One region of the Paenibacillus sp. MT86 genome, then DNA from elsewhere that is predicted to be linked to it. Evidence: predicted binding sites of a transcription regulator. Region 1 holds the regulator's gene; the other holds the start of a gene.
The links. The regulator CtsR, encoded in region 1, represses protease genes until heat stress. The targets are predictions, from matches to a motif close to ATGGTCAATAAAGGTCAAACA.
Positions count from the first base shown of each region.

Region 1 (4,334 bases):
CCAGGGTATGCTTCCTTGGCACAAGAGAGCCACCTGAACTATTCCTTTTCCGGGACGGGTGTCAACATCGCGTCGGCTGTGGCAAGGTTCGGACATGCCGGGTACCTCGTCAGCACGCTTCCCGACAACCCGCTTGGCGAAGCGGCGATCTCATATCTGCGCAAGCTTGGGATCGGCACTTCGCTCATTAGCCGCGGGGGCAAATATGTCGGCATGTACTTCCTGGAGAATGGGTTTGGCGTTAGACCCGGTCGTGTGACCTATACGGATCGCCTGGGCAGCAGCTTTAATACGGCGGAGGATGCCATGTACGATTTCGATGCGATTGCCGAAAAGATCGACGTGATCCATTTTTGCGGCATCACCCTTTCCATGAACGACACCGTGCGGGGCCAGATGAAGGTCTTGGCTCGCAAGGTCAAGCAAAGCGGCGGAACGGTTGTGTTCGACTGCAACTACCGTCCTTCCTTATGGGGCGCGGACCGCTACGATTTTGCCAAGCCGCACTACGAGGAAATGCTGTCTTTGGCGGATATCGTCTTCATGAACGAGAAGGATGCCATCCATATCCTTGGCATGGAAACAACTCGGGAGGATCGGCACGAACAGCTGCAGGAGTTGATTCCGAAGGTGGCGGCGAAGTATAATATTACGGTTGCGTCGGGTACCCACCGCAAGATCAACGGGGACAATACCCATTCCCTGCAAGGCTATCTTTACACGGATGGAGCGTTTCATTTTTCCCAAACGTTGACGTTCTCCGTTCATGACCGCATCGGGGCGGGCGATGCCTATGCCAGCGGTGTGATTCATGGGATCTCGGAGGGATATGAGCCGGGCCGGACGGTTGATTTTGCCGCAGCGGCGGCGATGCTTGCCCATACCGTAACGGGAGATACGCCGACGGCAAACGAACGCGAAGTGCTTCAGGCGATGAGTCATCATATGTCTGACGTGGAAAGGTAGGAGGAAGCATGTCGATCACGCGGAAGAACGGTCCATTATACTTGCAAATCAAGAAGATCATTAAAGATCGGATTCTGCATGGGGTATATCCACTTGGTTCCCATATTCCTTCCGAGCCGCAGCTGGAACAGGAATTTAACGTCAGCAAAATGACGGTTCGCAATGCGATCCAGGAATTGTACCAGGAAGGGTATGTAGAGAAGCGGAGCGGTGTGGGAACAATCGTAACCCGGAACACGTCCTTTTCCAAGCTGTCCAAGGGGAAGCTGTTTACCGAGATTTTGGTTGAAGAGGGCCACCAGATCCGGAAGCGCCATCTGAAGACGGAATGGGTGCACAATGAACCGGATAGCGAATTGTTCCTGAAATTCGGTGAGCGGTGCCTGCTGATCGAACGGCTGTATTTGCTGGACGGCAGCCCGTTTATCTACTACACCCATTACGTATCGTCCCTGGTGGACATGGGGGAGGAGTTCGATTCAAGCGAACTGCCGTCCTTGTATGAACGTATCGAGGAGAGTCAAATCACGCTGGAGAATTTCCGGGACCGTTTCCTGGCGACCGTGGCTAATGAGGAGATTGCCTCACTGCTGGGCGTAAGCGCCGGGACCCCGTTACTGAAGCGGTTGAGATCCTCCTACGACCAGACGGGCAGCATCATTGAATACAGCATCGGGTATTACAATACGGAGTTACAGCATTATTTGATCAGTTATGATGCTTAAGATACAGAAAACGACAGGAAGAAGTGGCCAAGAGACCGGTTTTAATCCGGAACGTTGGCTGCTTCTTTTTTTATTCCTTCGGTTGAATTGTTCTTCGGAAAAGGGCTATAAGCGATCGAAGAAGTGGGTACAATAAGAATACAGGCATAGCGCGAACATTTGAGAAGTACCCTCTTGGCAAAATGAAAAAATGTGCTATAATGAGATCAAAGTCAAAGAAAGTCAAAGTCAACGAGAGGGTTCGCTGATTTTGATTATGGTTAATCAACGTATAAGCAAGGCTCTGTGCGGACGTGTAAGATCACTATCCGTCTTAACGTTTCAAACAGTGGAGGATGAACAGACCATGCGTAATATCTCTGATATTATCGAACAATACCTGAAGAGCATTTTGCAGGAAAGTCCGGAAGGAACCGTCGAAATTCAAAGGAACGATTTGGCGGAGCAATTTTCTTGCGTTCCTTCCCAGATCAATTACGTGATCAGCACTCGGTTCACGCTGGAGAAGGGCTTTCTTGTCGAGAGCAAGCGCGGCGGGGGCGGATACATACGCATTCAGCGTATCGAGCTTCCCCAGCATACTGCACTCCAGCAGCACCTTCATCATACCATCGGCAGCATGATTGACCAGACGGTAGCGGAAGGCTTGATCTACCAGCTGGAGGAATCCCGGTTTTTGACGAAGCGGGAGGCCAGCCTGATGCGGGCCGCCGTTTCAAGGGAATGCCTGAACGTGAAGCTTCCTTATCGGGATGAGCTGCGCGCAAGGATTATGAAGGCGATGCTGATTTCTTTATTAGGTAAGTGAGTCTGTGTAAGGAGGCATCGGAGTATGTTATGCCAAGAATGCGGTAAACGGCCGGCGACACTTCATTTCACCAAAATTGTGAACGGGGAGAAAACGGAGTTTCATTTTTGTGAAACTTGTGCCCGCGAAAAAGGGGAATTGATCCCCGGTACGTCGAATGGTTTTTCTATACACAGTTTGCTGTCAGGCCTGCTGGATCTGGATCCTTCAGGCAAGGGCCAGACCCCCGGTGCGAAAACGGCCCAGACGCTGCAATGCGAGGAATGCGGCATGACGTATTCCCAGTTCAGCAAGCTTGGCCGGTTCGGCTGCAGCGCGTGTTATAAATATTTCTCGGATCGATTGGATCCGTTGTTCAAGCGAGTCCATGGGGGAACTTCCCATGTGGGCAAAGTGCCGAAGCGTACCGGCGGCCGGATTCAGATCAAACGCCGGATCGATGAGCTTAAAAAGGAGCTTCAAATGAGGATCCTGCAGGAGGAATTTGAAGCGGCTGCCGAGATCCGGGACCAAATCCGCGAGCTGGAGCGTAACATTGCTCAGGGATAAGATCGTTACATTTTGCACTTTAGTAGGAGGAATGCGTGATGTCTAATCTCCGGTTTACCGATTCGGCGCTGAGCGAGTGGATGCGCGGGAACGGTCAGGATTCCGACATTGTCATCAGCACCCGCGTGAGGGTGGCGCGCAACCTGCAGCATCTTCCTTTCCCGCTGCTCGCAACGGATCAGCAGTCGGGAGAAGTGCTAGAGCGCCTGACCCATGTGTTAAAGGATAAGGAGGATTTGCAGGATTTCGGGCATTTGCATGTAATTAAATTAAGTGAGATTGATGAGCTGGATAAGAAGGTTCTCGTCGAGAAGCATCTGATCAGTCCCAATCTGGCTAATGAATCCCGGAACGGTGCCGTCATCCTTACCGAAGATGAATCCGTCAGCATTATGATCAATGAAGAGGATCACTTGCGCATACAGTGTCTGTATCCCGGATTTCAGGTTCGGGAGGCATGGAGCCGCGCGACGGCGCTGGATGATATCTTCGAATCCGAGATCGATTATGCTTTTGATGACAAACGGGGTTACCTAACGAGCTGTCCGACCAATGTCGGCACCGGCCTTCGCGCTTCGGTCATGATGCATCTGCCCGCGCTCGTCATGACGCAGCAGATCAATCGGATTCTCTCGGCCGTATCGCAGGTAGGTTTGACCGTTAGAGGAATTTACGGCGAGGGCAGCGAAGCTTTAGGCAACCTGTTTCAAATCTCGAATCAGATTACGCTCGGGCAAACCGAGTCGGAGATCATCGAGAATCTTCACAGCGTGGCCCTGCAAATCATCGAGCACGAGAAGAATGCCAGGGCGCGGCTCCTTAGTGAATCCAAGCTCCGTATTACGGACCGGGTCATGCGTTCATACGGCATCCTGTCCTATGCAGCGGTCATGGATTCCAAGGAAGCGGCTCAGCGCTTGTCCGATGTTCGGTTAGGCGTGGATCTCGGCCTGCTGGAAGGGCCGGAAATTCCGGTCATGAACGAGCTGAATGTGAAGACGCAGCCCGGATTTCTCCAGAAGACCTATGGAGAGGGCATGAATCCTTCCGAACGCGATATGTACAGGGCTAAGCTCATTCGGGAGACATTGGGCAACCGTTAAGAAGTCGTTAGTTATTATTTCTCGGTTTACAGTTGGATGACGGTATAAACGTCTTAGCCGGCGATACACCGAAATCCGCGAGGTTCAATATATTAATTGAAACGTGGAGGTGCAATACTATGATGTTTGGCAGATTTACGGAACGCGCACAAAAGGTGCTTGCATTGGCTCAGGAAGAAGCGG
Region 1 is NZ_CM179499.1:6,329,180-6,333,513, reverse strand. Features, by position in the region: gene AC3RCL_RS29020 (sugar kinase) at 1-966, shown strand, start outside; gene AC3RCL_RS29015 (GntR family transcriptional regulator) at 975-1,691, shown strand; gene AC3RCL_RS29010 (CtsR family transcriptional regulator) at 2,038-2,499, shown strand; gene mcsA (protein-arginine kinase activator protein McsA) at 2,524-3,048, shown strand; gene mcsB (protein-arginine kinase McsB) at 3,087-4,151, shown strand; gene clpC (ATP-dependent protease ATP-binding subunit ClpC) at 4,271-4,334, shown strand, end outside.

Region 2 (4,334 bases), 900 kb from region 1:
AACAAGCTGAGCGCCGCCGTGTATGCTGCAAGCGAAATCGGCATTCTGGTGAACGGTTCGTATGCCGGCGAGCCTGGCGGACAGATCATCAATGGACGTCTGTATCTGCCGTTCAAAACGATCAGCGAATACATGGGCGTTCAGGGACAATGGAATCCTTCCTTGAAAACACTGAGCATGACACAGAAGAAGCTGAATGACATTACCATTAAATCGGTTGCGCTCAAGAAGAATATTCAGGGCGTAGACGCTGTTGTGAACTATCCTGTAATCAACGGACTCGATAATGCGGAGGTCCAAGCCGAAATCAACAAAGTGTTGAAAGAAAATGCGTCCGGCGTAATCACCGGCGCGGAAGGAAACGCCGAGGAATTCCCGCCGTCGGAATCCAGTTTCCCTTACGAATTCAGCGGTGACTTCGTGGTCCATTACAACCAGAACGACATCCTGAGCATTACGGCGTATGATTATTCGTACACCGGCGGTGCCCATGGCATGACCTTCCGTAAAAGCTTCACGTTCTCCTTGAAGGACGGCAAGCAAATGAAGCTGGGCGATTTCATCAACATGCAGGGCAAGAACAAGCAGAAGCTGAACAACCTTGTGCTGAGCAAGATGAAGAAAGAGGGAGGTTACCTCGGCGGTTTTGAGGGAGTGCCTGCCGATGCCGACTTCTATGTGAAGGATAACGCGGCGGTGCTGTACTTCCAGCTTTATGAATACACCGCCTATGCCTATGGATTTCCTGAGTTTGAGCTGAAGCTGAAAGAGTGGAAGTAAGAGTATATCATAGGCGGTTTGTGTAAACTGTAATACTAAATTTCATACTATAGCTTGTTTAGATACATGATGCTGTCCTGATGTAACATTGTGCTGGAACCCGTTGCGATAAATCCCCTGATCAATTGAGCGTGGAGCATATACTCCTGCGCCCTATGATCAAGGGGATTTTTTGTGTATCTCACCATAGGCGTACCCTTTTTCCCCTCCCCTCAAGTTAAGACAGGCCTTTTAGGAGGGGGATGGCCTTACCGTCTTTATGTTTTATTGAAAAAATCGTACCGAAGTGAGAGTATCCTTGGAGGAGCAACGCGTTCGCCTTTGGAATCGGGAAACCTCCTTATTTAATCATTCATGTTTCCCGATTTCAACAGCGACCGAAGGGGATACTCTCACTATTTAGTATTCGAAGTTTTCGATGAATCCAGCGGATAAGAAAAGGCAGGCACCGGATAACGGCGCCTGCCCTTTACTTCATTTCTTTTATAAGCCTTGCGGCGGTGTGTTTTCCAGTACTTGATCGATCAGGCCATACTCTTTGGCTTCGTCAGCCGTCATGAAGTAGTCGCGATCCGTGTCCTTCTCGATGCGCTCCAGCGGTTGGCCGGTGCGTTCGGACAGGATGCGGTTCAGCTTGTCGCGCATTTTGAGAATGCGGCGGGCACGGATTTCAATATCCGTGGCTTGACCTTGTGCGCCGCCGAGCGGCTGGTGAATCATGATCTCGCTGTTAGGGAGACCGTAGCGTTTGCCTTTGGCGCCTGCGTTAAGCAGGAATGCGCCCATGGAAGCAGCCATGCCGACACAGATCGTCGAGACGTCTGGCTTGATGAACTGCATCGTATCGAATATCGCCATACCTGCGGTAATGGAACCGCCAGGGCTGTTGATGTAAAGATGAATATCCTTCTCGGGATCCTCAGCCGACAAGAACAGCATTTGGGCAATGATGGAATTGGCGACCACGTCATTTACGTCGGAGCCGAGGAAGATAATGCGGTCTTTCAGCAATCTGGAATAGATGTCGTACGCCCGCTCACCGCGGTTGCTTTGTTCAACGACCATAGGTATAAAACTCACGTGGAAAACCTCCTCTTAAGTACCTCATATAAATACTGTTACCGTATTACCCACATGATAAACAATTTAAATCAAAAAGTCAAAGAAAGTCAAACTATTGAGTAAAAAAAAGAGCCGTTATGGGCACTTTAGGGTAATCAGTATAGAGAATAAATGTTATAATGGCGCGCCCGCGAGGAATCGAACCTCGATCTCAGGCTCCGGAGGCCTACGTCATATCCATTGGACCACGGGCGCACAAAAATCAGCAACGAAGTTGATTATACCGCATCTATTTCAAAAATACAATAGCGGACAAAACTTTGTTCCTATTATATAGACGAGCCGGTAGTTGGCCATAATGTATAAGAATGCCTGGGGTAGAGAAATATACTTTCGGACACTTGCAACCGGCATGATTATTGGTTAGAATAAGGGTGGGACTTAAAAAGTTTAACTGGGACATTTTACGACCAGGTAGGAGAGCCGAGACGAAGTTTGCAGGAGTGGAATGCATGCGTAACCTATTAGAAATACAAGAGCAACTTCTGCCGGATCTGATGGACACACTTAAACGAAGGTATACCATCCTTCATCAGATCAAGTTGTCCGGAATTGTTGGCCGAAGAACACTGGCTTCATCGCTATCGATGACCGAGCGTGTTCTCAGAGCAGAGACTGATCTTCTGAAAGCGCAAGGGCTGATCGAGATTGAAACGCTCGGCATGCGGATCAGCGGCTCAGGGATATGCTTGCTGGAGGAGTTGGAACCGGTCATGAATGAGTTGTTCGGACTGGTTGAACTGGAAGAGAAGATTCGTCAGGCTTACGGGCTTCGTAAAGTGGTCATTATTCCCGGTGACAGCGAGTCATCTCCGGAAGTCAAACGTGAGCTTGGCCGGGCCGGAGCAAGAACGCTGCTTAACTTTGTCCAGGATGGAGATACGATTGCCGTAACAGGCGGCTCCACGCTCGCCGAAGTGGCAGAGCAGATGTCCTCTTTGCCTGGCGGCGAACCGTTGACAAGCACTTGGTTTGTGCCGGCGCGAGGCGGCCTCGGGGAGAGCATGGAGATTCAAGCGAACACCATCGCTTCCAAAATGGCTAAGCGCGTTGGTGCTGAGTACCGATTGCTTCATGTACCGGATCTGCTCAGCGAGGATGCTTATCAATCGTTGGTTCAGGATCAGCACATCCAGGAGATCGTGGATGTGATCAGGCGCAGCCGCGTCATTATTCACGGCATCGGGGATGCCATGGAGATGGCCAGACGGCGGAAGCTGGATGAAGGCTCTATCCGGAACTTGCAGGCAGATGGCGCGATCGCGGAATCCTTCGGCTATTATTTCAGCGAAGATGGCGAAGTTGTCCACAAAATGCTTACCCTTGGACTCCGGCTTGAGGATATTATGCGGACGGAGACCATCATCGGCATTGCTGGAGGGCAAGGCAAGGGCAAAGCGATTCACGCGGTGCTGAAATTCGGACACGAGGACATTCTCGTTACGGATGAAGCCGCAGCATTGGAAGTCGAGAAGGAAATTGACGCCGGCATCTGAGTCCGCGGGCGTACAACAGATTTTTCATTTTTTGTTGTCTTGATTGGCTTAACGGCCAATCTTGAATATATAAATTTTACAAATATGGAGGGAACTACTCATGGTTAAAGTAGGTATTAACGGTTTTGGACGTATTGGACGTAACGTATTCCGCGCTGCGCTGAACAACAGCGAAGTTGAAATCGTGGCAATCAACGATTTGACGGACGTAAAAACGCTGGCACACCTTTTGAAATATGACACGACTCACGGCAGACTGAATGCAACTGTTGAAGCTAAAGAAGGCGCACTCGTTGTAAACGGCCGCGAAGTGAAAGTATTCGCTGAGCGTAACCCTGAAGCATTGCCTTGGGCTGAGTACGGCGTTGAAATCGTTGTAGAATCCACTGGTATTTTCACAGCGAAAGACAAAGCTTCCGCTCACTTGAAAGGCGGCGCTAAGAAAGTTATCATCTCCGCTCCAGCTACTGACGAAGATATCACCATCGTTATGGGCGTTAACGAAGACAAATACGATGCAGCTAACCATACTGTAATCTCCAACGCTTCTTGTACAACAAACTGCTTGGCTCCTTTTGCTAAAGTTCTTGACGAGAAGTTCGGTATCGTTAAAGGCATGATGACTACGGTTCACTCCTACACGAATGACCAGCAAGTGCTTGATCTTCCGCACAAAGACCTGCGTCGTGCTCGTGCAGCTGCCGAAAACATCATTCCATCCACAACGGGTGCTGCTAAAGCGGTTAGCCTCGTTCTGCCACAATTGAAAGGCAAATTGAACGGTATGGCAATGCGTGTACCTACGAAGAACGTTTCCGTAACGGACCTCGTAGTTGAGCTGTCCCAAAACGTAACCCTTGAAGATGTAAACGGAGCTCTGAAAGCAGCTGCTGAAGGCCCGCTGAAAGGCATCTTGAACTACTCCGAAGAGCCGCT
Region 2 is NZ_CM179499.1:211,703-216,036, forward strand. Features, by position in the region: gene AC3RCL_RS01035 (PdaC/SigV domain-containing protein) at 1-780, shown strand, start outside; gene clpP (ATP-dependent Clp endopeptidase proteolytic subunit ClpP) at 1,264-1,860, opposite strand; tRNA gene AC3RCL_RS01045 (tRNA-Arg) at 2,023-2,097, opposite strand; gene AC3RCL_RS01050 (sugar-binding transcriptional regulator) at 2,355-3,398, shown strand; gene gap (type I glyceraldehyde-3-phosphate dehydrogenase) at 3,499-4,334, shown strand, end outside.
Region 2: the regulator CtsR is predicted to act here: its motif matches at 1,936-1,956, upstream of clpP (ATP-dependent Clp endopeptidase proteolytic subunit ClpP).